2 linked regions of the Nordella sp. HKS 07 genome follow. The protein of the gene in region 2 binds, or shares a complex with, the protein of the main gene of each other region. Links are inferred from orthologs where the notes say so. Each region holds a gene or a part of one and is shown on either strand. Other genes may lie near its edges. The genes, in order: G5V57_RS24750 and dnaG.

Region 1 (14,399 bases), 5.1 Mb from region 2 along the record:
ATCCCCCATTCGCCGCATGACGATGCCTGGGGCGTCACACGCATCCCGCTCTGCGTCATCAGCAACGGCAAGGGGCCGACGGTCATCATCGAAGGCGGCAATCATGGCGATGAATATGAAGGCCCGATCACCATCTGCGAGCTGATCCGCGATCTCGATCCGAAGGAGATCCAGGGCCGCCTCATCCTGCTGCCGACGATCAATGTGCATGCTGTCATGGCCGGGCGGCGCACCTCGCCGGTCGACGGACTCAATTTCAACCGCACCTTCCCCGGCGATCCCAAGGGCACGATCACCCAGCAGATCTCGGCCTATATGACACGCGAGATCTTCCCGCGCGGCGATGCCTTCCTCGACCTTCACTCCGGCGGCTCCTCGCTCGACATCCTCCCCAGCGCCATCGTCGAGCCGACCGACAATCCCGATCTGCTCCGGCGCAATATCGCGGCGGCGCTCGCCTTCGACGCGCCGCTCGCCGTCGTCATCAGCAATCACGGCGACACACGTACCGCGACGGCGGCCGCCTGCCATGCCGGCCTCGTCACCGTCGGTACCGAGATGGGCGGCGGTGGCACCGTCTCGCTCGAAGGCCTCGCCATCTGCCGCCGGGGCGTGCGCAATGTGCTGGCGCATCTGGGTGTCCTGCCCCAGGCCAAGAAGCCGGAACCCCGGCCCGACAGGCGTATCCTGGATCTCGCCGGCAACAAGGCGCATGTCTATGCGACGATGGACGGCGTCTTCGAGCCCTCCCATCCCAATGGTCAGAAGGTGAAAGCCGGCGAAGAGGCGGGGCGCATCCATTGCCTGTGGGACCCGACGCGCCCGCCCGACCTGCTCCACTATCAAGCCGACGGCATCCTCTATGGGCGCCGCCAGCCCGGCCGGGTGAAGCCCGGCAATTGCTGCCTGGTGGTGGCCTCGCTCTATGAAGGAGACCTGTCATAATCAGCATCCAGGATATCGAGGCGGCGCGCACCCGCATCGCCCCCCATATCCGGCGCACGCCCGTGCTGGCGCTGGATCAGCTTCAGTCCTCCCTGAGCGGCGCGCCGAAGGTGACGCTCAAGCTCGAATGCCTGCAGGTGACGGGCTCGTTCAAGGCGCGCGGCGCGATGAACCGGCTTCTCGGCGCCGGCAAGGACGAGATCAAAGGCGGCATCACCACGGCCTCGGGCGGAAATCACGGCCTCGCGGTGGCGCGCACCGCCTTCGCGGCCAAGGTGCCGGCGACCATCTTCGTCCCGTCGAATGTCTCGCCCGCCAAGGTCGCCAAGATGAAGGCCTGGAACGCCAAGGTCGAGATCGTCGGCGACGAATGGAGCCAATCCAACCAGGCGGCGCATGACTATGCGGCGAAAACGGGAGCGGCCTATTTCCATCCCTTCGCCGACCCGCTCGTCGTCGCTGGGCAAGGTACGCTCGGCCTCGAGATCCTCGACGACCTTCCCGATATCGATGCGATTCTCATCGCCATTGGCGGCGGCGGGCTCATTTCCGGTCTTGGCACGGCGCTGAAGGCGAAGCGGCCCGACATTCGCATCATCGGCATCGAGCCCACAGGCTCGCCGACGCTCAAGGCCAGTCTCGATGCCGGCCATGTGGTGACGCTTTCCGAAGTGACCTCACGGGTGCCGACCATGAGCTGCCGGCGCACCGACGAGCGCATCTATGAAACCGTCCGCGCCACGGTCGACGACATCGTGCTCGTCAGCGATGAGGAGATGGCGGAGGCCTCGTGTTTCCTGTGGTTCGAAATGGGCATCGCCGCCGATCTCTCAGGCGCCGCCTCGATCGCCGCTTTGCGCCAGAACCTGCCACAGCTCAAGGGCGCCAGGCATGTCTGCGCACTGGTCTGCGGCGCCGGGCCCGAGGGAACCGTGTAATGGCGGTAAAGCTCGCCCTCGCCGGCGCCGGACTCTTCGGCCAGGAGCATTTGAGCGTCATCGCTCGTATCCCGGATGCGCAAGTCGTGGCCATCGCCGATCGCAATGAGACGGCCGCCAGGACGGCCGCCGAGCGCCATGGCGTCAAGGACTGGGGCGGCGACATCATCGACCTGTTGCGGCACACCAGGCCCGATGGCGTCATCATCGCCTCGCCGGGCCAGACGCATGTGCCGCTGGCGCTCGCGGCCCTTGAGCTCGGCATTCCGGCGCTCGTCGAAAAGCCCATGGCCATGACGGCGTCGCAAGCCCTTCCCCTGGTCGAGGCAGACGCGCGCGGCCCGGCCTTCGTGCTGCCCGGGCATGTGCTGCGTTTCTCCGCGCCTCATCGCCGGATCGCCGATATCATCGGATCGGGCGAGATCGGCCGCGTGCTCTCCTTCAGCGCCAGGCGTCACCGCGACGACAGCCATGCGGTGCGCTATCCCGACATAGATCCCATCATGATGACGATGATCCACGACATCGATCTCGCTTTATGGATGACGGGCGGCACGGCCAGGGACGTTCACGCTTGGCGGAGCCCGGACGGCGCGCAGCGATCGCAAACCATGGTGACGGCCAAAGGCGACACGGGCGCCGTCTGGTCGCTCGCCACCTCCTGGACCTATCCGGGCGAGGCCGCGCCCGATCGCATCGAGATCGTGGCTGAGCGCGGCGGCATCGACTTCGAGACCGGCACCTATATCCGCCAGTATGGCGACAAGCCGCGTAGCATCGACCTCGCCGAGCTGGGGCCGGACGATTCCCTTCTCAACGAGGTGTCCTATTTCGTCCACTGTATCCGCGCCGGAGAGCGCCCCAGCGTCGTCACCGCGCGCGATGCCTTGGCCGGCCTCGAGATCGCCGGAGCGGCTCTTTCATCACTCGGGAGGGAATAGCCATGACAGAGGAACGCCCGCTCGCCGGACGCATCGCGCTGGTCACCGGAGCGACACGCGGACTCGGCCGGGCGATCGCGCTCAAGCTCGCCCGCGACGGCGCGCATGTGGGCGTGCTTGGACGCAATGAGGCGCATGGCTCCGCCGTCGTGCGCGAGATCGAGGCCGCCAACGGACAGGCTTTCTTCACCCGCCTCGATGTCCGCGATTTCGCGGCGACGGAGCGCGTGGTCGGCGATACCGTGAGCCGCCTCGGCCGGCTCGACATCGTCATCGCCAATGCCGGCATCGGCACGATCGGACCGGTCGAGAGCGCCGATCCCGAAGACTGGCGCCAGATGATGGACGTCAATTTCCACGGCGCCGCTCACACCATCAAGGCCGCGTTGAGACCTATGCTGGCCCAGGCGCGCGGCGACTTCGTCGCCATCGCGTCTTCGGCCGGCACGACCGGCTATGCCGACTGGTCGGGCTATTGCGCCAGCAAATGGGCGGTGATGGGTTTCATGGAATGCCTCGGACGGGAAATGGTCTCGCGTGGCATCCGTGTATCGACCGTCTGCCCGGGCAGTGTCGACACGCCCTTCTGGGATATTCTCAATGTAGATCTCCATCCGGCGGGATCGGAAAGCCGCAGCGGCATGATGTCGTCGGATGATGTGGCGGAAGTGGTGCTGCTGCAATTGCGCCTGCCGCCCGGCGTGGTGCTCAAGAATACCCTGATGTTCCCCGCCAATGAGTGGCATTGACGCCCTGCGCATCCAAGCTTGATACTCAGGCATCTACGGAATAGCGTGCGGCCTGGGGCGTAGGGGAGGAATGATCATCAATCCACCGGCGCGCCGGATAGAGCATCGGACCGAAAAGTGCGAAGCGGCTTTCGGAGAATCCGATGCGCAGATCAAAGATATAAAGCGCCTTGGCGTTCCCGCCAGATCGTCAGGCGCTCGAGTCATTGCGGCCTGCTACGGATTGCTGTGCCACAGCCTGTTCATCGCGGCTGTCGCGGCGATGATCGTCATGATGTATCACGGCATGAGCCGGTCCTTCGGAGATCTGGCGGAGCCGTATGGTTCCATCGCGAACGGCATGCTTCTCCTTCAGTTTCCCATCGCGCATTCCCTGCTGCTGACGCGCGGCGGCAATCGTTTCATGCGCCATTTGGCGCCGGCCGGATTGGGCGCCGACCTCTCGACAACAACCTATGCCGCGATTGCGTCGCTGCAAGTACTGGCGCTCTTCCTCTTATGGTCGCCGAGCGGAATCATCTGGTGGCGGGCGGAAGGCCCCCTGCTCGTCGCCTTGTGCTGCGCCTATGCCGCTGCCTGGCTGAGCCTCCTTAAAGCCATCGTCGATGCCGGCTTCGCGCTGCAAGTGGGGCTTCTCGGCTGGTATTCGATCGCCAGGGGCATCGCCGTGCGCTACCCGCCGATGCCGCGGACGGGACTTTTCAGATTTTGCCGACAGCCCATCTATGTCGCCTTCGCCGCCACCTTGTGGACGGTTCCGACCTGGACGCCCGACCAGCTCACGGTTGCCGGCGTGCTCACGCTCTACTGCCTCATCGGGCCGCTCTTCAAGGAAGCGCGCTTCAAAGCGCGTTTCGGTGATCAGTTTGAAGCCTACCGCCGGCATGTGCCATACTGGCTTCCCTTCCGTCGCAACAGAAAATGAAGCACTCCCCCGATCCGGCCCGCAACGATCTGTCGATCTACGACACCTTTGCATCGAGCTGGTGGACGGGCGAGACCCGCTGGCTCCGGCTTCTGCAGAACATGGTGCCGGCGCGGCTTTCCTATTTCACACCGATCGTCGGGGACTGGCGCGGCAAGTCGGTGCTCGATCTCGGCTGCGGCGGCGGCTTCATGTCGGAAGCCCTGGCGCAACGCGGCGCTCATGTCATCGGCGTCGATCCTTCAGCACCCGCCATTGCCATCGCCAAAAATCATGCGGAAGCCACGGGCCTCCCCATCGACTATCGCGTCGGGGCGGGCGAGAGCCTGCCGGTTGCCGACAACTCGCTCGATATCGTGCTCTGCGTCGATGTGCTGGAGCATGTGCGCGATCTCGACGCGGTCATCGGCGAGATCCGTCGCGTGCTGAAGCCGGGTGGTCTCTTCCTGTTTGACACGATCAACCGCAACTGGCTGGCCAGGCTGGTCGTGGTGACTTTGGGCGAGAGCGTTCTCCGCCTCCTGCCGCCGGGAACCCATGATCCAGCCCTGTTCATCACCCCGGCCGAGCTCAAGGCCAAGCTGGAACGGCATGATTTCGCCGTGGCGCCACTTGCCGGTTTCGGTCCATGCGGACTCAACCGGCGATTCGACCTCACCTTCGGTTCCCTCCCGACTACCTCGATCACCTATATCGGGCATGCGCGCGGCTGATTTGTCAAAGTTACAAGGGGATATGAGCGAATCACCTGATTTTGAAAATCAGCATTTCCCCTGGCTGTGGATAGCGCGCATAATCGCCAATAGATTCGCCCTTTGACACCGGCAATCGCTATCAAAGACTCATGAACGCACAAAACACCGCCCGGGTGGTCGAGCCCGAACAGGAAACCGACTCCTACCGCACGCCTCCGCATAATCTCGAGGCGGAACAGGCGCTGCTCGGCGCCATCCTGGTCAATAATGAGGCCTGCGACCGGGTCTCGGCCTTCCTCGACCCGTCGCATTTCTTCGAGGCGGTGCATGCGCGCATCTACGAGGCGGCCGCGACGCTCATCCGTGCCGGCAAGCTCGCCTCTCCGGTGACGCTCAAGACCTATTTCGAGCGCGACGAGACGCTGAAGGAGATCGGCGGCCCGGTCTATCTCGCCCGTCTTGCCGCCGCGGCGACCACCATCATCAATGCCGAGGAATACGGCCGCGCCATCTATGAGCTGGCGCAACGCCGCAAGCTCATCGACATCGGCTCCGAGATCGTCAACAACTCCTTCGACACGCCGGTCGACCTGACCGCGAAAGATCTCATCGAGACGGCCGAACAGAGCCTCTATGAGATCGCCGAGACCGGCAAATACGGCCAAGGCTTCCAGCTATTCGGCCGGGCGCTCACCGAAGCCGTCGACATGGCCGCCAGCGCCTATCAGCGCGACGGCGGCCTTTCAGGCATTTCGGCGGGCTTGCGCGATCTCGACGAGAAGATGGGCGGCCTGCAGGCGTCGGATCTCATCATCCTCGCGGCGCGCCCTGCCATGGGCAAGACCTCGCTCGCCACCAACATCGCCTACTACGTCGCCAAGTCCTACAAGGCCGATCATCAGCCGGACGGCACAGTGCGCATTCTCGACGGCGGCGTCGTCGGCTTCTTTTCACTCGAAATGTCGCAGGAACAATTGGCGACGCGTATCATCGCCGAGCAATCCGCCATCTCCTCGGAACGCATCCGCCGCGGCAAGATCACCGAGGACGAATTCCATCGCATCGTCGAGGTGTCGCGCGAATTGTCGACATTGCCGCTCTATATCGACGCGACCGGCGGCCTCACCATCGCGCAGGTCGCGGCGCGCGCCCGGCGCCTGAAACGGCAGCGGGGCCTGGGCCTCCTCATCGTCGACTATCTCCAACTCCTTGCCGGCTCCGCCAAGCGCGCCTCTGAAGGCCGCGTCCAGGAAGTCACCGAGATCACCGTCGGACTCAAGGCACTGGCCAAGGAGCTCAAGGTACCGATCATCGCCCTCTCCCAGCTCTCGCGTCAGGTGGAGAACCGCGACGACAAGCGCCCGCAGCTCGCCGACTTGCGCGAATCCGGCTCGATCGAACAGGACGCCGACGTCGTGATGTTCATCTACCGCGAGGAATACTATCTCGGCCGCACCGAGCCCCGGCCCAATACGCCTGAGCATTTCGAGTGGCAGGAGACGATGAACCGGGTGACCGGCGTCGCCGAGCTCATCATCGCCAAGCAGCGCCACGGCCCCACCGGCATCGTCGAACTGCAATTCGACGCCTCGCTCACCAAGTTCCAGGATCTGGTCAAGTCCGACCACCTGCCCGAGCAATTCAACTAGCCAGGCCCCATGCGGTTATGCTCTCCGTCAGTTTCCCTTCTCCTGTTGCAAGGCCTTGCTCAGAGGTCGGAAGGATGAAGCCTGGCCGGTCACATACCTCCGCGGTCATGGCGATCTGACCATCCTCGCCGAAGCCGAGCTGCAATAGGTCCTGGTTTAAGTGGACTTCATCGCTTGTCCGGAAGTGGACGTACCGCATGTGGCCGATCGCAGCCATAGTCGGCCCATCATCTACCGGGCTGAATCCATGCGCGCATCGCACGCTTATTTCCTCTTTGTCGGCACGCTCCTCACCGCCGCCGGCTATGGCGCGACCTTTCTGCTCACTGAGCATTTCCGCGCCCTGGGCGGCAGCGAGATCGACACCAGCACGACGCTCGGGGGCGCGATGGCGGGCACGCTTATCGGCGTGCCGCTGGTCGGCTGGTATGCGAAGAAGCTCAAGGCGGCGCGCATGGGCGCCATGGGCGCCGTCTCGGTGGCGGCGGGCTATGGCTTTCTGGCGCTCCTCACGACATTGACGCCGCTCATCGCGCTGGCCGGCTTCCTGATCGGGCTTGGCTGGGGCATCTTCTATCTCGCCGGGCCCATGGCGCTCTCGGAGCGCGTCACCGATCAGGATCGCGGCTTCTGGTTCACCCGCTTCGGCGCCTTCCAGATGGCGGGCATCGGCTTCAGCCCGATCGTGGCGGCGGCGCTCGTCGAGCATCTCGGTCTCTCAACCAGAGGCGCTTTCGGCGTGATCGCCGGCGCCACGCTCGTCGCCGCCGTCCTGCTCCTCACCTTCGAAGCCTTGTCGCCGCAAGCTTCCCAGGCGCGGGCGCAGACCAGCAACTGGATGCGCGCGCTGCCGGCGCTTCTCTCCTCGCGCGCGATCTATCCGATCCTCATGGTGGGGCTCGGCGCCTGCGTGTTCAGCGGCATGCTTACTTTCCAGTCGTCGTTGGTGCGCGGCACCGGCCTCGAGGCCGGCACCTTTTTCGCCGCCTATGCCGTCACCGTGGTGGTGGCGCGCTTCGTCCTGGCGCCGATGATCAACCGCGCCGATGGCGATCGCGCGTCCGTCGTTCTCCTGGCGCTGATGATCCTCGGCGTCGTGACCGCCTTCGGCCTTGTCTATGGGGTGCCGGTCCAGATCGCGAGCGCCATCCTGCTCGGCCTCGGCTATGGCCTCGTCTACACAGTCATCCAGACACAGGCCGTCAATGACGCGCCGCCTGAGCACCGCAGCGCCGCCTTGACCTGGTTCGTCATCGCCTATTTCTTCGGCATTTTCGGCTTTCCGGTGCTTGGCGGCTGGCTGATCGTGACGGTCGGCATAGCGGGCTTTCTCGCCGCCGTGCTGGCCTTCGCCGTCGCGGAAATGGCGCTGGCGCTGCTGCGCGGGCGCCAGACCACACGTAAACCCGTCAGCGCGTGATTAACGCGTCTGACCGATATATCCTTGCATCCCCGGCCGTTTGACGCTTTATGCGCAGGCGATGAGCTCGTTCAACGCCCATATCAGCGGGCCGCCCACCGATCTGGCCGGCGCCGTTCTGACGGTCGATCTCACCGCCATCCAGGAAAACTGGAAGCGGCTTGCCGCCAGGGCCGCCCCGGCCGAATGCGGGGCCGCGGTCAAAGGCAATGCCTATGGTCTGGGCGTCGAGCAGGTCGCGGTAGCGCTGTGGGCGGCAGGTTGCCGCACCTTCTTCGTGGCGCGGCCAATGGAGGGCGGCGAGCTCAGGTCAATCCTGCCGCGCGAGGCCGTCATCTATGTGCTGGACGGCCTGTTTCCGGGCCAGGCCGAATTCTATGCGCGCGAGGATCTGCGCCCCGCTCTCATCACCGTCGAAGAGGCACGCGAATGGGCGGCCTTCGGCACCGAATATGGCCGCAACCTCCCCTGCGCCATCCATGTCGATACCGGCATCAACCGCCTGGGCTTTTCAGGTCCGGCCTTCGAGGCGTTGCTCGGCGACAATGAGATCAGCGCCCGGCTCAATCTCACCTTGCTGATGAGCCATCTCGCTTGTGCCGACGAGCCGGGCCATCCGCTCAATGGCCGCCAGAATGCCGCCTTTTCGGCGTTGCGCCGGCGCCTGCCCGGCATTCCGGCGAGCCTCGCCAATTCGAGCGGCATCTTCCTCGGTCCCGACTACACCCATGACATGGTGCGCCCCGGCATCGCGCTCTATGGCGGCAATCCGGTGGCGCCGGCGGCCAATCCGATGCTGCCGGTCGCGCATCTTCAGGGCACCGTGTTGCAGCTGCGCGAAATCGAGGCCGGCGAAAGCGTCGGCTACGGCGCCACCTGGCGGGCCACGCGGCCGACTCGTATCGCGATATTGGGCGCCGGCTACAAGGACGGCGTGCCGCGCTCCTTGAGCTCGCGGGCCACCAACGGCCCGGCCCAGGTCTATATCGCCGACCGCCGTTGTCCGGTGATCGGGCGCGTTTCGATGGACATGATGGCGGTCGACGTGACGCAGGTGCCGGTAGATCTGTGCAGGCGCGGAACAAGAGCGGAACTCATCGGCCGTAATATTGCCATCGATGAAACGGCAGAATGGGCTGGCACCATCTCCTATGAACTCCTCACCCGTTTAGGTCAGCGCTTCACCCGTCTATATTCAGGGGCCGAATCGCACCTCTCCAAGGCTCCCCTATCGTGAACTTCCTCGCCAATCTGGGCCGCGTCGTGCTGGCCCTCCTCACCGAGATCGGCAGCACTGTCCTTTTCATCAAGGATGCGCTGGTGCAGGGCCTGACGCCCACTATCTATGTGCGCCAGATTTTCGAGCAGATGCTCAAGATTGGCTATAACTCGCTGCCTGTCGTAGGCCTTACCGCCTTCTTCACCGGCGGCGCTCTCGCGCTGCAGATCTATCTCGGCGGCTCGCGCTTCAACGCCGAAAGCCTCGTTTCGACCATCGTGGCGCTCGGCATCACCCGTGAGCTGGGGCCCGTGCTCGCCGGTCTCATGGTGGCGGGCCGCGTCGGCGCCTCGATCGCCGCCGAGCTCGGCACCATGCGGGTCACCGAGCAGATCGATGCTCTGACGACGCTCGCGACCAACCCGTTCAAATATCTCGTCGGCCCGCGCATCCTCGCCGGCGTCATTACCTTGCCGATCCTGGTCTTCATTGCCGATATCATCGGCATCATGGGCGGCTATGTCATCGGCACCCGCTCGCTCGGCTTCAACTCCTTCGCCTATATCAAGAGCACGGCAGACTTCCTGCAATTCGGCGACGTGATGTCGGGTCTCATCAAGGCGGCGGTGTTCGGCTTCATCATCACGCTGATGGGCTGCTATCACGGCTTTCATTCGAAAGGCGGCGCGCAAGGTGTCGGCCGCGCCACCACCAATGCGGTGGTAAGCTCGGCGATCCTTATCCTCGCCGCCAATTTCGTCCTCACCTCGCTGTTGTTCTCGGAGTGATCTGATGGACGAGACCGACTACATAGTCCTCAAGGACGTCCGCAAGGCCTTCGGACCGAAGAAGGTCCTCAACGGCATCAATCTCACCGTGCCGAAAGCCCAGTCGCTGGTCGTCATCGGCGGTTCGGGCACCGGCAAGTCGGTGATGATCAAGTCCATCCTCGGCATCGTGCGTCCGGATTCGGGCTCGATCAGCATCGGCGGCAAGGAAGTCACCGGCCTCACCGGCAAGGACCGGGACGCCTTCCTGCAGCGCTTCGGCATGCTGTTCCAGGGGGGCGCTCTCTTCGACTCCCTCCCCGTCTGGGAGAATGTCGCTTTCGGCCTCATCCAGGGCCGCAACATGCCGCGCAAGCAGGCGCGGGATATCGCGATGGAGAAACTGCGGCAGGTGGGGCTCGGCCCCGAAGTGGGTCAGCTCCACCCGGCGGAACTGTCGGGCGGCATGCAGAAACGCGTCGGCCTCGCCCGCGCCATCGCCGCCGACCCCGAGATCATCTTCTTCGACGAGCCGACCACCGGCCTCGATCCGATCATGGCGGACGTCATCAACAACCTGATCGTCGACTGCGTGGAGCGTCTCGGCGCCACCACCATCTCGATCACCCACGACATGGCGTCGGCCCGCAAGATCGCTGACCGCATCGCCATGATCCACAAGGGCGAGATCATCTGGCAGGGCCCGGCGAGCTCGGTCGACGAGAGCGGCAACGCCTCTGTCGACCAGTTCATCCACGGCCGCGCCGAAGGGCCGATCCAGATGGAAATCTTGAAGGCTTAGGGGTCTCCCCAACTCGTCATGGCCGGGCTAAGAGGCAAAAAGAAGGGCCGCGCGAGCGGCCCTTCCCGTGAGATGCGTTGGTCAGCATCCCGATCCGGATAACGTCAGGAAAGGCAAGGAGCCTCCGCTGCGACCCGCACGAGCGTGACAAACGCAGTGAACTCACTCGACATCGGATCACCTCCTTTCGATTGTTGAAACCAGCCATAGTGTGGGGTCTTGCTATAAGAATATCAAGCGGGCAATTTCGAGCCCCTTTTTCAGCCAGGACGGACTATGCCGACAGCCGATATCATCATCACCAATGCCAAAATCCTGACCATGGACAAGGCGTTGCCGCGCGCTGAAGCGCTGGCGATCGCCGGGAACCGGCTGCTCGCGGTCGGAAGGCAGGACGATATCGCGGGGCTCAAGGCCCCGCATACGCGGGTGATCGATGCGCGCGGCAAGACGGTGCTTCCCGGCATGATCGAGAGCCATATGCATATCTTCATGGGCTCGGTCGAGCTCGACAGCCTCATGGTCACGGGACTCGAAGGCATCGAGGCCCTGACCCGGGCGGTGCGTGCTTATTCGGCCAAGCGCCCCGACGACAAGATCATCGTCGCCAATGGCGCGAACTACATGACCATCCGGCCGACCGGCATCATCACCCGCCAGGATCTCGACCAGGTCCTGCCCGACCGCCCCCTTCATCCTGTGCTGCTTCGACCATCACACCGTGTGGGCCAATACCGCGGCGCTGAAAGCGGCGGGCATCCTCCACGGCAAGGCCCTCCCGCCCGGCAACGAAATCGTCATGGGGGCGGACGGGCTCGCCGCCGGTGAGCTCAAGGAGCCGGCGGCCTATGGCCCCGTCTTCGCGCTCACCCCGACCCAGGGGCGCGAGTCGCTCGGGATGACCACCGGTGAGAATCCGGTGCCGCCGGCGAGCGAGGGGGACCGGCGCGCCGACATGGCGGCCCTCAAGCGCGGCCTCAAATACTGCGCCTCGCTCGGCATCACCTCCATCCACAACATGGACGGCAATTATTATCAGCTCGAGCTGCTCGACGCGCTGCGCCAGGAAGGCGATCTCGTCTGCCGCGTGCAGGTGCCCTGGCATCAGAAGAACTTCTTCGCCACCGAGCGCGTCGACGAGGCGGTCGAGATGCGGGCGCGCTACAATGACGACATGCTCTATTCGGGCCGCGTCAAGATCTTCATGGACGGTGTGATCGAATCCATGACGGCGCTGATGCTCGACGACTATCCCAACCATCCGGGCGAGCGCGGCTTCGCGCTTTTCACGGCCGACCAGTTCAACGAGGTCGCGGCGCGCGCCGACCGGAACGGGCTGCAGATCAGCGTGCATGCGATCGGCGATGCCGCGGTGAGGCGCACGCTCGATGGTTATGAGTTTGCGCGGAAGGTGAACGGCACGCGCGACTCCCGCCATCGCATCGAGCATATCGAGGTGATCGATCCCGCCGATATTCCGCGGCTCAAAGAATTGGGCGTCGTCGCCTCGCTGCAGCCGATAGTGGGTCTCGGCGTTCCGGGCGTGCCGGAAGAGCCCTGCCGCGAGCGCATCGGGAAGAAGCTGCCTTATTCCTATGCCTGGCAGACTTTGCGCGAAGCCGGCGCCCATATCAGTTTCTCCTCCGACTGGCCGATCTCGCCGCTCGATCCGTTGCAGGGCATGCAGTCGGCGATGACGCAGTCGCCGATCGCCCCCGACTGCCCACCACAGCGCCAGAGCTTCATGGACGCGGCCGCCGCCTTCACGTCCGACAGCGCCTATACCGAGTTCGCCGAAGCCAAGAAGGGCCGCCTCGTCGAGGGGCTTCTTGCTGATGTGGTGGTCTATGATGGCGACCTCGAAACGACGCGGGCGGAGGACTTGGCCAGGATCAAGCCCGCCGTCACCATTTGCGACGGACGCGTGACTTTCGAAGCGGACGTTTGACAAGCCTCATCGCGGATAGAGCGCCGGCATCAGCCCGGCCAATGCCCTGAAACGCGGCCAGGACTTCGCCTCGCTCTTCGTCCAGCCCGTCTCGGCCATCGCCGATATCCGCGGGAAGACGAGACGGTTGAAGACGCGCCGGTCGGTCATCGGCTCCGACCAGATGCAGGTCTGGACACCCAGCAGATGACGCTTCTGCGCGTCGCTCCAGCCGGCGGCCGGATCGAACGCATACGTCTTCTCGAGGCTCGACCAGCCGGCCCAGGAAGCGCCGGGCTCAGCCCATTCGGCGCTATGCGCCATGTCGAGATAATAGACCTGCGCCGGGCAGACGACGATGTCATAGCCCTCCTCCGCGAGCTTGGCGTTGATCTCAACCGAGTGCCAGCCATTGAGATAGCAGTTCGCCTTGTCGATGCCGCCGCCATGGGCGGCCTCTTCCCAGGCGCCGGTGATGCGGCCCCTGGCGGTGAGATGGGCCTGCACGCGGCGCAGGAAATGCGCCTGCAGTTCCGCTCGCCCGGAGCCCTGCAATTCGGCGAGCTTGGCCTTGGCCTGCGGCGAGCGGCTCCAGGCATCGGCCGGCACTTCATCGGCGCCGACATGAATGGTGCGTGAGGGAAAGAGCTCGATAAGCTCGTCCAGAACCGTCTCCATGAAGCGATAGGTCTCCTCGCCAGCAGGATTGATGCAGTTGTTGGGATAGCCCTGGATGGAGAAGTATTCGCCCGTCTCGTGCGGATCATGCAGCCAGGGCAAAGACTGCTGGGCGGCGAAGCAATGGCCGGGCACATCGATCTCGGGCACGATGTCGATGCCGAGGTCGGCCGCAAACGTCACCATGCCGCGAATGACATCCTTCGAATAGTACCCGCCCGACGGCTCGGGCGATGATCCGAAGAGTGGCGGAATAGGCAAGCCGTGGCCGCGCCAGGCGCCGATCGAGTTCAGCTCGGGATAAGCGGAACTCTCGATGCGCCAGGCCTCGTCATCGGTCAGATGCCAGTGAAACCGGTTGAGCTTGTTCCAGGCGAGGATGCGAAGAAACTGCCTCACTTCGTCGGCGGCATAGAATTGCCGCGCCACATCGAGATGAGTGCCGCGCCAGCCATAGGCCGGCCGGTCGCTGATCTGGCCCACACCAGGGAACAGGAAGGTCTCCGGATATTGCCGCGCGCCGCGCAGGACTTGGCCGAGGGTAACGAGACCGTAGAGGAAGCCGCTTTGCGTCGAGGCCCTGAGGGTTGCGCCAACCGGCAGGAAACGCAAGCTGTAGGCCTCTGGTCCAAGTCCCTCCGCGTGCTTGAGATCGACCGTATAGCCCCCCTCCTCCGGCGGCCGCAGCAAGGCCTCGGCCGGGAAGAGATGGCGGACGAGATCGCCGAAGGCCGCGATCGCTCC
Region 2 (14,412 bases):
GCCGGCAGCTTCTCGGCCTCGACCTTGATGGGAAGATTCTCGGAAGGCTCTTCCTCGTCCTTGGCCGTCTTGACGGTGTCGTTGCCCTCTTCCTCGCTCTCGACGACATTGATGCCCATCTCGTTGAGCATCGACATGATGTCTTCGATCTGCTCGGGGCTCGTCTCCTCGGAGGGGAGGACGGAATTGAGCTCGTCGAGCGTCACATAACCGCGCTGCTTGGCAGCCCGGATCATGCGCTTGACGGCCGCATCGGTGAGATCGAGAACGGGGGAATCCTGGCCCTCGCCCGGAGTCTCCTGGGCTTCCTGCTCTTCGGCTGCGGGCTGGGCTTCGTTTTCTTCGGTCTGCGGTTCGCGCATCTGGGCTCGGGCCATGCGTCGCCTATCCTTCTCGTCTCAACTGATTCGGGGCCGTGCGAGGTTGTACCCGCCGGCCCGTTAACCCGTTCCTAACCTTACCCCACGCGCTTCGGACGGATATCGGTTCCCTCCGATCGCGCCTGATCGATGTACATCCCTAGACAGCGTTCGCGCTGCGCCCCGAGGCCTCGCCAAACCCTTCGATATGGGCTTCCATTCCGACGTGGGATGCCAGCTCTTCGCGGATCTGATTGAGCGCGACGAGCCTCTCCTCCGTCGGATCGGCGGCGAATTGTGCCTCGGCAGCCTTGAGCTCCCGATCCAGAGTTACGCTTTTCCTGTGCAGGGCGAACATCTGACGAAGCGCTGTCCGGGCGTCCGCAGACGCAGCACCGGGGTTCAGGAACCATTCGTTCAGACGTACAGCCTGGCTTTCAAGGCGGGCCACAACCGGGCCGAAACCTTTATCGTTCAGGTGGTCCTTGAGAGACGATCCGTCAAGACCTTCTCTCAGGGCGGCCATATCTATGATTTGCCGCTTGAGCGAGTCAAGCTCGTGTGAAACGAATTCCGCTGCGGCATAATCATCCAGGAAATCATGCAGAAGCTCGGGATGATTGATAATTGCCAGGAGTAAAAGCCGCTCCCGGCGCTCCTGCTCATGCTGGCTGCTGCGTTGCGCCAGCGGGCTCGACCGCAAGCCGGCGCTGGCGGGAGCGGAATAATCATGCGGGAGCGGCCGGGCCCGGGGCCCCCGCCGCGCCTGAACAAGGGGCTTTGGCAGCGCATTTTTGCCCCGTCCCCGGCCGAAGGCGCGCTGAGAGGGCCCGCCCTGGGGGGCCAGATGCCGGGCGAGTTTCGCCTTGAAATCCTCGCCATAATATTTGCGCACCGTCTCATCGCCGATCTCGCGCACCAGGCTCGTGAGCCTCACCTCGAAGGAGGCGCGCCCGTCCGGCGTATCGATCCGGGCCTGATCGGCCTCGCGGTTCCACAGCACTTCGGCGAGCGGTCGGGCCTCGGCGATCACGTTTTTCAGGGCCTCGGCGCCCTCGTGCTTGAGGAGGTCGTCCGGGTCCTGGCCTTCCGGCAGCAGCGCGAATTTGAGCGAATGGCCGGGCTTGAGGAGCGGCAGCGCCAGATCGAGCGCCCGATAGGCGGCCTTGAGCCCCGCCGCATCACCATCGAAGCAGAGGGTGGGAGACGGCGCGATCCGCCACAGGAGGGCCAATTGGTCGGTGGTGAGCGCGGTCCCGAGCGGCGCCACCACATGGCCGATCCCGGCGCGATGCAGCGCGATCGCATCCATATAGCCCTCGACCGCGATGATCTCGCCCGCCTGGTGGGCGAGTGCGCGCGCTTTGTCGAGATTGTAGAGGACGAAGCCCTTGTGAAAGAGCGCCGTCTCGGGCGAATTGAGATATTTCGCGAGCGCATCCTTGGACAGCGCCCGGCCGCCAAAGGCGATCACCCTCCCCCGCGGATCGCGGATCGGGAACATCACCCGGTCGCGGAAGCGGTCATAGGCGACCGGGATATCCTCACCAGTGACGACGAGGCCTGCTTCCGCCATCTGCTCGACGGTCACGCCCTTGTCCGCGAGGTGGCTGCGCAAGGCGGATCGGTCGTCGGGTCCGTAGCCCAAGCGGAATTCCTGCTGGATGGCGGCAGTGAGGCCGCGATCGGCAAGATAGCCGCGCGCTTTGGCGCCTTTGGCCGATTGCAGCATCTCCTCGAAGAACTTCGCCGCGAGTTCCATCACGTCATAAAGACTGGTGCGCAGCTTTTCGCGCCGCTCATCATCTTCCGACACATTGGGCATCGGCAGGCCGGCTTCCTGCGCCAGTCTTTCGACGGCTTCCGGGAAGCTCACCCCTTCCTTTTCGGTGAGGAAGGTGAAGATGTCGCCCGACGCCTTGCAGCCGAAGCAGTGATAACGCCCTTTTCGATCCTCGACATGGAAGGAGGCCGTCTTCTCATTGTGGAAGGGACAGCAGCCCCAGAAATCGCCCCGGCCCGGATTGGACTTGCGCCGGTCCCATTGCACATGCCGGCCCACCACCGTGGACGCCGACACGCGGGCCCTGATCTCGTCGAGGAAGGTGGGGGAAAATCTCATAGCCTACCAATGACCACATATGTCGGGGCGAAGCGTTAAGCCAAATCCGCCCATGCACAGCCTTTCAACATAAAAGCGGCGAACAAAGGGAGAAACCAGATAGATCGTCGCCCTGGCAAAAGCCGGGGCTCACTAAATTCCTGCCACACGACCAGCACCAGCCGTTTTGTGCGTATTGAAACGGCCCCGGCTTTCGTAAGGGCAACGAGGGAAGACGCTACCCACTTCCCTGGATTTCAGGCTTGGGCTGACGTCGTAGCAACCTGCGAATCGTCATCACCGCGAACCAGCAGAACAGGATCACGACGCCGAGCGCCACGAAGGGCACGGCCAGCGCCAGCAACGACACCAGCGCCGCCCCGCCCAGTTCCCCGGTCGCCACCACCGGATTGCCGAGCCCGCCGGTGAAGACGGTGGAATTGGCCCGGATGAAGGCGGTGACACCTTGCGTGATGCCGGCCGCACCGCCACCCGCGATGACGGCGGCCGTCCATTTCACCAAAGGGGGCAGATCCGCCATCACGGCGGCGGAAACCAGCGTGCCGGCCACCAGGGCCGTAGGTGTGGCGATCGTGTCGAGCAGATTGTCGACGCCCGGAATATAGAAAGCGAGAATCTCGGCGAGCGCGGCGACACCCAGCATGATCACGGCGGCCGGGCTCGCGAGCCAGGCGAAGCCGTCACTGATCGGAATATATCCGCCATAGGCGGCGACGCTGGTGATGAGAAGCGGCAGGAAGACCCGGAAGCCCACCCCCGAGGCGAGCCCGACGCCGAGGGCGATCGAAACCGCGTAATCGAAAGGTGTCATGGCCATCACTCCTCAACCGCCGACAATATAGTGAGTCTCAGATCCGAATGCATGCACACCAATCCTCCCTCCGCCGCGCGAAGCGCGGGAGGGTGGCGCGCGGAACGCGCGACGGGTGGGGTCTCTCCGCAAGCGAGATCTTTCAAGCAAGATGATTGCAAGCTGTTCAGACTAATTGATGAACACGTGTCGGCGGCGAGCCCGCACCCGTCCGCCCTGTGGGCGGACACCCTCCCCGCGCTGCGCGCGGCGGAGGGACATTGCGTTATCCTCGCACCTGTGTGGCCGAGGGTAGAAGCGCATTCGTCATGAGATGCGTGAATGTGCGACCCCACGACCCATGCGGCGGGCGCATGCTATCCGCCCGCTCCCTGCTCTGGCTTGCCGAGCGCCGCTCTGCGACCATGGCGCATGCAGAGACTCGGCTGGCATGACAATGATCTGAAACAGGTCGGCGCCGATTTCGGTGTTGCGGCCGAAGTCGCGGCCTGTGACGAGCAGGCCCGGCTCGCGCTCCAGTTGGCGGAATATTCCAACAGCGTCTATGCCGACCATATCGCGGTGCGCCCTTCATGAATGAGACATCCTCTGCGTCGGGCCGCCCGCTCTGGCTGCTGCTCGCGCCCGCCATCTTTCTCGTTCTCTGGTCGGGCGGCTACAGCATCGCCAAGCTCGGCATCCTGCATGCCGAGCCGCTGACCTTCCTCGCTTTGCGCTACGCCGCCGTGCTGATCATCCTGGCGCCCTTCGCCATCGCCATGAAGCCCGCCTGGCCGACGAAGCCGGCGCAATGGTTCCACATCGCTTTTGTCGGCTTCCTGATCCAGGGCGTCTATTTCGGCCTCTGCTATCTCGCCTTCAATGCAGGTGCGTCCGCCGGCACCGTCGCCATCATCGTCTGCCTGCAGCCGATCCTGGTCGGACTGATCGCGCCCTACTTCGCGCGTGAACGCGTCAGCGCGCTGCGCTGGCTGGGCCTCGTCCTCGGGCTCGCCGGCGCGGCCACCGTTATTCTCGGCCAGTCGGCGGTCAAGGCGGAAAGCATCTTCGGCATCCTGTGCTCCATCGGCGCGCTCATCGGCATCACAGCCGGCACCTTGTGGGAGAAGCGCTTCGGTGTCAGCCATCATCCGATCGTGTCGAACATGGTCCAATATGTGGCAGGCCTCGCCAGCACCTTGCCCCTGGCGCTCGCCACCGAAACGCTCGCCGTCGACTGGACCTCGCCGGAATTCTACGCGTCCTTCGCCTATCTTGTGATCGCCAATTCGCTGATCTCGATGACCTTGCTGCTGGCGATGATCCGGGCCGGCGAGGTCTCGCGCGTTTCGTCTCTCTTTTATCTTGTGCCACCGGTCGCGACGCTGATGGCCTGGCCGATCCTCGGCGAAGCGATGCCGCCCTTGGCCTGGCTCGGCATGGGCATCGCCGCGATCGGCGTCGCGATTGCGAGCCGCCGGTCGGCGTGAGATAGTCCCCGTCCCCATTTCAAGGAGGTCCCGAAGATGAAAGCACTTTACACCGCTCATGGCAGCGCAACCGGCGGTCGCGACGGACAAGGCCGCACCGATGACGGCAAGATCGACGTCAAGCTGACGCTGCCCAAGGAGATGGGCGGCTCCGGCACCGGCACGAATCCGGAGCAGCTGTTCTCGGTCGGCTATTCCGCCTGCTATCTGGGCGCGCTCAAATTCGTGGCCGGCAAGGAGAATGTGAAAATCTCCGACGCGGCGAAAGTGTCGGCCAATGTCGGCATCGGCGAACGTGACGACAAGCAGGGCTTCGGCCTCGTCGTGGCGCTCGAAGTGAGCCTGCCGGGCATCGACAAGGCGAAGGCCGAGGACCTCGTCAAGAAGGCCCATGTCGTGTGCCCCTACAGCCACGCCACCAAGGGCAATGTCCAGGTCACGACCACGGTCGTGTGACCGGGCTCTCGCCCATACCTCCCCTTCTCCCGCTTGCGGGAGAAGGTGGCCGAAGGCCGGATGAGGGTGTATCTCGCCGAGTGATCGGAATCTCATAGAGCACGATATCCCAGCCGACACCCTCACCCGCCCTATTGGGCACCCTCTCCCGCAAGCAAGCGGGAGAGGGGGAAAGCTAGAGAGCGAGGGGAGATCAAAAATCTCGTTTCCGATGTCGATCGGACTTCTGCCCAAACGACTATGGTTCAGCGATCGAGCCGATCGCCACTGAAGCCCTCAGGAGACGAACCATGAAATACATGCTTTTGCTCTATCGTGACGAAAGCCGCTTCAAGAAGACGGACACTGACATGTCCGCCCCTTACATCGCCTATACGCAGGCCTTGATGGGCGCCGGCGTGCTGGCCGGCGGCGACCGCCTGCAGCCGGTCGAAACCGCTTCCACGGTGCGCCAGGTGAACGGCGAGACGTCGGTCCTCGACGGACCCTATGCCGACTCCAAGGAGCAATTGGGCGGCTTCTACATCATCGATGTGCCCGACCTCGATTCAGCCCTGAAATGGGCGGCGCGCTGTCCCGGGGCCACGCAAGGCAGCGTCGAGGTCCGTCCGCTGTGGTCGATGCCGCCCCCCAAATGAGCGATGCGGCCAGCCTGTCGCCTGCCGCCGTCGAGCATGTCGCGCGGGCGAGCTACGGCAAGCTGGTCGCCTATCTCTCGGCCCGCACGCGTGATGTCGCCAAGGCCGAGGACGCTCTCGCGTTTTCCTTTCTCGAGGCGCTTAGCCGCTGGCCGAAAAGCGGCATTCCGGACAGCCCGGAAGCTTGGCTCCTCACCGTCGCAAGGCGGCAGCTGGTCGATCAGGCGCGGCGCGCCATGACAGCCGAGCGGGGCATCGATCATCTGACGCTGCTTTCGGAAGAGCTGCGCGAGGCGCCGCATGACATACCGGATGAACGGCTCAGCCTGATGTTCGCCTGCGCCCATCCGGCGATCGATGTCCGCATGCGCGCACCGCTCATCCTGCAGACCGTGCTGGGCTTCGATGCGGCAAATATCGCCCGGGCATTTCTGATCGCGCCCGCCACGATGAGCCAGCGCCTGGTGCGCGCCAAGGCCAAGATCAAGGATGCCGGCATTCCCTTCCGCATCCCCGCGCGCGATGAATTGCCCGAGCGCCTCGAGGCGGTGCTGGCCGCCGCCTACGCCACCTTCAGTGCCGGCTGGGCCGATCCGATGGGCGCTGATGCTCAGAGGAAAGGCCTCGCCGATGAGGCCATCTGGCTCGCCCGCCTCATTGTCGAACTTTTGCCGGAGGAGCCCGAAGCACTGGGCCTCCTGGCGCTGCTGCTCCATATCGACGCGCGCCGCCTCGCCCGCCGTGACGATTTCGGACGCTTCATTCCGCTGATGGAGCAGGATCCGGCCCGCTGGCGCAGCGGCATGATCGAGGAGGCCGATGCCCTCCTCTCCAGGGCCAGCACATTCCGTTGCATCGGGCGTTATCAGCTCGAAGCGGCGATCCAGTCGGCCCATGCGATCAGGAGGCGCACCGGCCGCGCCGATTGGGCTGCGCTCGAGCGGCTTTATGACCGGCTTTACGAACTCACCCGCTCGCCCGTCGTGGCACTCAATCGTGCTGTCATCATTGCGGAAACACGCGGCGCCCAGGAAGGCCTCGAAGTGCTCGATGCCTTGGCGCAGGACAAGCGCCTCGCCGACTACCAGCCTTATTGGGCGGCGCGCGCCGATCTCCTGGCGCGCCTGTCCGACAAAGCGGCCGCCAATGACGCCTATTTGCGCGCCATCGGCCTCGAAGCCGATCCGGCGGTCAGGGATTTCCTGGAAGAGCGCCGCAAGCGTGTCATGGCTTGAGCCACGGCCGGTTTTGTCCTAACCCTTGGTGCTTGATGATTTCGGACATAAACCTCTCAAAATCTCTCATGCTGAGGTGGCCGCGAAGCAGCCCTCGAAGCATCCATCAGGATAGAGCCAGAATGCTTCATGACACCCTTCGAGGCTACCCCGGCTCAAGGCCGGGGTCGCACCTCAGGGTGAGGGTGACGGGACGAATTGATCTCACGCTTTAACTCTTCAAAATAAGAATGGCCTTGGGGGAAACACGTGCTCTTGCAGATCGCCTTCGACAAGCCCGAACATCTCTCCCTCCTGCCTTTGGTCAAGCCCTATGCCGATATCATCGAGATCGGCACGCCGCTTCTGAAGCGCTTCGGCGTTGCGGCCATCACCACCGCGCGCGAGCTCTGCCCCGATGTGCTGGTGCTCGCCGACACCAAGACCGTCGATGGCGGCCAGTTCGAGGCGGATATGGTGTTCGGCGCCGGCGCCGCCTTCATGACGGTGCTCTCCTGCGCCTCCACCGCGACCCATGAGACAGTCGGCCGGCGCGCGCAATTCTTCGGCGCGACGGTCATCGTCGACACCATCACCGAATCCGGCAAAGCGGAGCTGCTGCCCAAGGGCGCATCCTTTCCGGAAAACTTCGGCTATGTCGCCGTCCATTCGCCGACCGATGCCCGCCTCGCCGGCAACACATCGACCGCGCATATCGATGCGGTGCGGCAGGTGCACGACAAAGGCTTCCGCGTATCGCTCGCCGGCGGCATCGGCCCTGCGACGCTCGATGCGGTGATCGCCGTCAATCCTGAGATCGTCGTCGTCGGCAGCGCCATCACCGAGGCCGCCAATCCGAAAGAGGTGTTACAATGGATCCGCGACAGACTGCCCGATCCCGGCCGTGGCTGGCCGTGGGACAGGAAATAGCGGAGCTCCTCGCCCGTATCGACGCCGGCGCCTTCACGAAGGTGGTTGGCGCCTTCGGCGATCCCGGGCAGCGCTGGTTCTTCTCAGGCCAAGGCCGTTCCGGGCTCGTCGCCCAGATGGCGGCGATGCGTTTCATGCATATTGGTCGCACGGTGCATTTCGTCGGCGAAGTCTCCGCCCCATCGATCCGCAAAGGTGATGCGCTGCTCGTCATATCGGGCTCGGGCGAAACGCCGGTCAGCGTCGGCTTCGCCCGCATCGCGAAAGAGGAAGGTGCGAAGGTCGTGACGCTGACCCATAAACCCAAAGGCGCGCTTGCCGGCATCGCCGATATCGTGCTCGCCGTCCCGGTCGAGACGACCGAGCAGTTCGGCGGCAGCCTCTTCGAGCAATCCTGTCTCCTGCTGCTCGACGGCGTCATATTGAGCCTCGCGCGCGAAATGCCGGACGCGCACAAGATCATGCTGCATCGCCACACCAACCTGCAGTGAGGCAATGCTAATTCACTCGCCCACGAAATTTCCCTTCTCCCGCAAGCGGGAGAAGGGAAATGATTGAAACGCCTGCCGTCCTCAGCATCGGCGACGGCATCATCGACGCGGTCGAGCTTTCGCCCGGCAATGTCGAGAATTTCCCAGGCGGGGCGGGGCTCAATCTCGCTGTCGGCCTCGCGCGGCTGGGGCTCGCTTCGCAATTGGTGACGCGCTTCGGCCTCGACCGCTACGGGTTCCTGATCGAGCGCTATCTGCGTGAGGAAGGGGTGCGCATCTTCAACGCGCCCAATGTCGATTTCACCGGTGTGGCCTTTTCACGCCGGCGCAATGGCGAGCCGACTTACGAATTCACGCCCGAAATGTATCGTCGCCGCATCGCCTTCACCGAAGACGTGATGATCGCGATCGAAAACGCCGCCTCGATTGCGGTCAATTCCTTCCCCTTCGACGATACGAGTCAGACCGATGCTCTGGTCGAAGCACTCTCTCCTGCAATAGGCCTGATCGTCGTCGATCCCAATCCGCGTCCACGCCTCATTCACGACATGGCCGCCTATCGCGCCGGCGCCGAGCGTGCGATGGCCAAAGCCGCGCTCGTCAAGCTCAGCGACGAGGACGCGGGCTTGTTTTATGACGGCGATCGTGACGCCGCCATCGGCCGCCTCTTCGGCCTCGGCGTCGAAGCGCTGCTGCTCACACATGGCAGTGAAGGCGCAAGCCTCCACACCCGTTCCGGCCTGTCGGTCTCGGTTCCGGTCGCCGCGCCGATGAAACCAATCGTCGACACGATGGGCGCCGGCGATGCGACGCTCGCCACGGTGATCGCCTTCATCCTGCGCCAGGGCATGCCTGGCAATGCCGAAGACTGGCGTCTGTGCTTGACCGAAGCGATGCAGGTCGCCGCCGCGACCTGTGCTCATGCCGGCGGCGGCCTGGTCCTACCGGAAATGCGTCTGAAAGCCCAGGGTTGAGCGCTCTCTCATGCTTCCCTTCTCCCGCCTGCGGGGCGAGACGCGGTAGCGAAGCTGACAAAAAGGTCCAGTGGACCTTTTTGAGCGACGAGCGCCGGAGCGCAAGCGAAGGCCTTCAGTGGCCGAAGGCCGGATGAGGGTGTTCCTTAAGGCAATGATAACGCGCGTCATTGAGTCGAAATGCCTGACCCAGGCGCCCAGTCTGCGCCGCAACTAGACATCCGCGGAGTCCCGTTTGTGGTTGGGCCTGCGCGGGCAGCGCCTTCACGGTCATAAATTCACTCGACAGCATTCCCTAGATCACGATGAGTTTGGGTTGAATCAACCCAAACTCATAAACGTGATCGATTCTTATATGTTAGCGCGGGATTCTTGCGAAAAACCGGTATCCACTTTTTCGCATCCCGCGCTAGCCAAGCTGCCGCCCGATTGACCAACACCCTCATCCGCCCTTCGGGCACCTTCTCCCGCAAGGCAAACGGGCGAAGGGGAAAATCGGTCAGCCACGACCTCTGCTCATGCCGGTGGCGGGCTGATGTTTCCCGACACGCCGCTCAAAGCGCGAAGGTCACCGCTTCTCCTCGCCAAAGGCGGACGGCGGAGTTCAACTGGGGATTGATGCAAGTCGGCGTCGAGAGCCGAGGCAAGATCGAAGAAGCGGCGCCGCACCTCCAGGGCATAGGGGTTCAGGCGCTCGATCGCATCGAATAGTTCGGGCGGGTCGTGGCGTACCATCTCGACAGCCTCGTAAAGCAGATCGAAGCTGCGCGTCGTGATCAGATCCGGCAACGGCTCCATTTTGACGAGCACCTTCGCGATGAGATGGGTCAACCCCTGCGAAAGGGCGGCGTCCCGATCATGTACATCAGGCGTCGTTGTGACCACCTTGAGTCCGAGCGCGATCTGAAGGAAAGCGGCGACGCGCCTGTGACTGCGTCCCCTTACCGGGCAAAGCGCGATCTTGAGGCCTCGCACGCCGCTGCGGGCGCTTTGTGGTCCGAACAGCGGGTGCGTCGCAACAATGTCGACATAGGGCGGAAGCAGCTCTCGCATGAGACGCGCAGGCTCGACCTTCACCGATCCGACGTCGAGAACCAACGCGCCGGGTCTGACATGGGGGGCGATGGCCCTTATCGTGTCCGCCATGCGCGCAACGGGAACAGCGATCACCACAATCTGACACCCGGCCGTCTCGGCCAGTCCCGCGCTCCCGGCAAAGGCTGGATCGAAAACATGGAGAGCGAAATGGGGCGAAAGGTGGCAGGCGGCCAGACGCCCGAAGGCGCCGAAGCCGATGAGGCCAAGCGAAAGTCGGCGATGAGGCCGATGTGACGCATCTTGGAGGGCAGGCATTCGGAAAGCTCCGCTGGCAGGCTGCCGAGCCAGAGCTGTCTACCGGAACACAACCGCTGGCCAAGCAGCGGTTGAAGGACGACAAAGCACCCCGCCGCTAATGAAGCGGCGCGTAATACATTCCGGTGACGAAAAGGGTCCTGGTCATGATGTGCGGATAGCGAACCGTGCCGTCGGTGTCAATGACGTCTCTGGAGCGCGTCGAGTTCAACTCCCCAAAAGCCCCTTGATCACGCCGCCGGCCTTGCCGAAATCGATCTGGCCCGAATATTTGGCCTTGAGCGCGCCCATCACCTTGCCCATGTCCTTGATCGACGTGGCGCCTGTGTCCTTGATGACCTGGGCGATCGCCGCCTTCACTTCCTCGTCCGAAAGCTGCTTCGGCATGTAGTCCTGGATGATCGCGATCTCCTCGCGCTCCTGGGCGGCAAGCTCGTCGCGCCCGGCCTTTTCATAGATCTCCAGGCTCTCCTGGCGCTGTTTGACCATCTTGGCCATGACCTCGACGATCTGCGCGTCATTGACGCCGGCGTCGGGTCCGGCCGTGCGGTTCAGGATGTCGCGGTCCTTGATGGCGGAATTGACGAGGCGCAGCGTCGAGACGCGCCTTTTGTCGCCCGATTTCATCGCCTCTTTCAGGCTGTCATTGATCTGGTCGCGCAGGCCCATGGGAATATCCTTACCGGTGAAAGGGTTTGAGATACGCCGGGACAGCCGGCGGCGCAACCTTGACGGCCCCGGCCCGGGCCAATAAGAGAACGCAAATTCAGGAGATGCGAGTCCATGGCCAAGAAAGCCCCTGCCCGTCCGGTGAAACCGAGGGCGGCGAAGAAACCTGCGCGCCCGTCCTTCTCGGACTGGGAGACGCCGCGTATTACCGGGCTCCTGGTTCTGGCCGATGGCACCGTCATCGAGGGCCAGGGATTCGGCGCCGAGGGCGACGCCGTCGGTGAAGTCTGCTTCAACACGGCGATGACCGGCTACCAGGAGGTCCTGACCGATCCCTCCTATGCTGGCCAGATCGTCACCTTCACCTTCCCCCATATCGGCAATGTCGGCACCAATGAGGACGACATCGAGACGACCAACCTCGCCGCCACCTCGGGCGTGCGCGGCTGCGTCGTCAAGGCGTCCGTCACCGACCCCGCCAATTACCGCAGCCACCGCCATTTCAGCCAGTGGCTGAAGGCCCGGGGCATTGTTGGCCTGTCCGGTATCGACACCCGTGCCTTGACCAATCTCATCCGCGAGAAGGGCATGCCCAACGGCGTCATCGCCTACAACGCCAAGGGCAAGTTCGATCTGAAGAAACTCAAGGCCATGGCGGCCGAATGGCCGGGCCTGGTCGGCATGGATCTCGCCAAGGACGTGTCGCTGACCCAGCGTTTGGACTGGGACGAGACGACCTGGGACTGGAAGGCGGGTTACCAGCATACCAATGGCGCCAGCCACAGGGTCGTCGCCGTCGATTACGGGCTCAAGCGCAATATCCTGCGCTGCCTCACGGCTGCCGGCTGCGAGGTGACCGTCGTGCCGGCCACCGCCCAGGCCGAGGATATCCTGGCCATGAATCCGGACGGCATCTTCCTGTCGAACGGCCCCGGCGATCCGGAAGCCACCGGCGAATATGCGGTCCCTGAGATCAAGAAGCTCGTCTCCTCCGGCAAGCCCGTCTTCGGCATCTGCCTTGGCCATCAGATGCTGGCGCTGGCGCTCGGCGCCAGGACGCGCAAGATGCATCAGGGCCATCACGGCGCCAATCATCCGGTCAAGGACTTCACCACCGGCAAGGTCGAGATCACCTCGATGAATCACGGCTTCACCGTGGATCGCGAGACGCTGCCCCAAGGCGTGGTCGAGACCCATGTCTCGCTTTTCGACGGCTCCAATTGCGGCATCGCCATCGAAGGCAAGCCGGTGTTCTCGGTGCAGTATCACCCGGAAGCCTCGCCCGGCCCTCAGGACAGCCACTATCTCTTCAAGCGCTTCGTCGAGCAGATGGACAAGGCGAAGGGCTGAGCATGGGACCGAGAAAAGAGATGGAGCGCCGACAGACCCTATGAGAATGTCCGGCGCACTCATCGCCGTTCGCCCCCTCTTGCAACCGTGGGCCAAACCAGGTTGGAAATGCCACGGTGCACGCCGCCGGATGGCTTTGAGGACTCCCCTCTTCTCGCCGAATTCCCTGCAAATCCCTGCAAATCCGCTGTAAATTCCGCTGCAAACACTCCTGCAAATCCCTGCATCTCGACCTGCACCGTTACATGACTGTCACACAGGCATGTGCTTCAGAAGCGATGCCGGACAATACCCAGTCCCTCGTCTCGCCCGCCGATGTGCCGGGCTTCGTCTGCGCCTACCGCTTCGGCCCTGACGGGTCGGCAAGGCGGCTCATCGAGACCGACATCGATCCAGCACTTTCGAGTCCCGAGGGCCAGTGGCTCTGGATCCATCTCAATTCCATCGACCAGCGCTGCGCCCGCTGGCTCGCCCGATCGGGCCGCTTCTCGTCGCCCGCCATCGATTTCATCGAGCACATCCCCGCCTATCAGCTCATCGAATGTTTCCCCGCCGACGCCGCCGGCAGCGTCGCCGATCTCCGCCGCGACTTCACCGGCGAGACGCACGAGACCTGTCGTCTGCAGTTTCTTCTCGCCGAGGGCATACTCGTCACGATGCGGGCGAAGCCGGTGCGTTCGGCCGAGCTCGTCCGCCGCCATCTCGAGGCGGGACGGCCCGTTTCATCGCCCGCGCAATTGCTGCTCGCCTTCTTCATCCATTATGCGCAAGGCATCGAAAGCGTGCTGCATGACCTCGCCGCCGAGATCGAGCTCATCGAGGACCGCGTGCTCGACGAGCGCGTCACCGATGAGCGCCGGCGCGCCGTGATCGTGCGCCGTGAGGCCGCCATGCTGCACCGTCAGCAGCGCAGCCTGCGCCGCGTGCTCGCCGATACGCAACGCGCGGTCCCGCGCTTTCCCGCCGATCTTTCCGACCTGCTCGATCTCCACGCCCATCTCGACCAGGAATTCGAGCAGATCGAGCAGCGCGCCCGTCTCTTCCACGACGAGATCGACGCCAAGCTCGCCTCCGAGACCAACCGGCAGCTTTACCGCCTCTCCGTCCTCACCGCCCTCTTCCTGCCGCCTACTCTCGTCGGCGGCCTGTTCGGCATGAATCTCGAAGGAATCCCCTGGTCGGGAATGCATGGCGGCTTCTGGTTCGCGACCGCCGCCGCTCTGCTCTCTTCCGCCGGCACCTGGCTCTTCCTTCGTTACCTTGATCGGAAATGATCAGCCGTCTTTCAGAAGGCGTTTCAGTTTGGTCAATCGCATCTCCGGTGTCTCCTCGTAATCGAGCGTGCCGAAGAACCTGCCCTCGCGGTCCATGAGATAGACGAGCGCCGTGTGGTTCATCGTGTAACCGCCGTCGCTCGTCGGCACTTTCTCATAGAAGACGCGATAGAACTTGGCGATCTGAGCAAGCTCCTCGGGACTTGGTCTGAGCCCGATAATGCGCGGATCGAAGCTCGTCAGATAGTTCGTCATGAAGTCGAGCGTATCGCGCTCGGGATCGACGGTGACGAAGAAGACCT

What was found.
Region 1: the proteins of dnaG (region 2) and G5V57_RS24750 are in contact, whole or in part, in a crystal structure (PDB 2R6A), measured with the Geobacillus stearothermophilus proteins. The link is inferred for Nordella sp. HKS 07 from one-to-one orthologs. Residues at the interface, in WP_049624496.1 of Geobacillus stearothermophilus: Lys456, Leu457, Leu458, Pro459, Ala460, Asn463, Ala464, Leu467, Leu535, Leu536, Ile537, Ala538, Gln544, Glu545, Asp548, Tyr549, His552; in WP_033016901.1 of Geobacillus stearothermophilus: Ser13, Glu15, Ala16, Gln18, Glu91, Leu92, Asp94, Ala95, Val96, Pro97, Thr98, Ala99, Ala100, Asn101, Tyr104, Tyr105, Ile108.

The regions. Positions count from the first base shown.
Region 1 is NZ_CP049258.1:5,255,007-5,269,405, reverse strand. What follows is about bases 4,674-7,592. They hold G5V57_RS24750 (replicative DNA helicase), read left to right. Parts: upstream 4,674-5,342; coding sequence 5,343-6,842; downstream 6,843-7,592. Other genes in these bases: G5V57_RS24745 (MFS transporter), read left to right, coding at 7,090-7,592; ubiG (bifunctional 2-polyprenyl-6-hydroxyphenol methylase/3-demethylubiquinol 3-O-methyltransferase UbiG), read left to right, coding at 4,674-5,211. Also shown: G5V57_RS24780 (succinylglutamate desuccinylase/aspartoacylase family protein), read left to right, coding at 1-945; G5V57_RS24775 (threonine/serine dehydratase), read left to right, coding at 942-1,883; G5V57_RS24770 (Gfo/Idh/MocA family protein), read left to right, coding at 1,883-2,824; G5V57_RS24765 (SDR family oxidoreductase), read left to right, coding at 2,827-3,573; G5V57_RS24760 (isoprenylcysteine carboxylmethyltransferase family protein), read left to right, coding at 3,644-4,498; more of ubiG, read left to right, coding at 4,495-4,673; more of G5V57_RS24745, read left to right, coding at 7,593-8,262; alr (alanine racemase), read left to right, coding at 8,324-9,499; G5V57_RS24735 (ABC transporter permease), read left to right, coding at 9,496-10,269; G5V57_RS24730 (ABC transporter ATP-binding protein), read left to right, coding at 10,274-11,050; G5V57_RS35370 (amidohydrolase family protein), read left to right, coding at 11,327-11,878; G5V57_RS24725 (amidohydrolase), read left to right, coding at 11,772-12,998; G5V57_RS24720 (beta-N-acetylhexosaminidase), read right to left, coding at 13,005-14,399. UniProt on the Escherichia coli protein: The main replicative DNA helicase, it participates in initiation and elongation during chromosome replication. Travels ahead of the DNA replisome, separating dsDNA into templates for DNA synthesis.
Region 2 is NZ_CP049258.1:118,953-133,364, forward strand. The notes cover bases 1-2,932. They hold dnaG (DNA primase), read right to left. Parts: upstream 2,482-2,932; coding sequence 520-2,481; downstream 1-519. Other genes in these bases: rpoD (RNA polymerase sigma factor RpoD), read right to left, coding at 1-362; G5V57_RS00530 (DUF4126 domain-containing protein), read right to left, coding at 2,699-2,932. In the rest of the region: more of G5V57_RS00530, read right to left, coding at 2,933-3,292; G5V57_RS00535 (hypothetical protein), read left to right, coding at 3,614-3,868; G5V57_RS00540 (DMT family transporter), read left to right, coding at 3,865-4,761; G5V57_RS00545 (organic hydroperoxide resistance protein), read left to right, coding at 4,798-5,217; G5V57_RS00550 (YciI family protein), read left to right, coding at 5,508-5,855; G5V57_RS00555 (RNA polymerase sigma factor), read left to right, coding at 5,852-7,090; G5V57_RS00560 (orotidine 5'-phosphate decarboxylase / HUMPS family protein), read left to right, coding at 7,340-7,999; G5V57_RS00565 (SIS domain-containing protein), read left to right, coding at 7,984-8,490; G5V57_RS00570 (PfkB family carbohydrate kinase), read left to right, coding at 8,550-9,464; G5V57_RS00580 (prephenate dehydrogenase/arogenate dehydrogenase family protein), read right to left, coding at 9,981-10,817; G5V57_RS00585 (GatB/YqeY domain-containing protein), read right to left, coding at 11,025-11,486; carA (glutamine-hydrolyzing carbamoyl-phosphate synthase small subunit), read left to right, coding at 11,601-12,836; G5V57_RS00595 (CorA family divalent cation transporter), read left to right, coding at 13,115-14,110; G5V57_RS00600 (SCO family protein), read right to left, coding at 14,111-14,412. UniProt on the Escherichia coli protein: RNA polymerase that catalyzes the synthesis of short RNA molecules used as primers for DNA polymerase during DNA replication.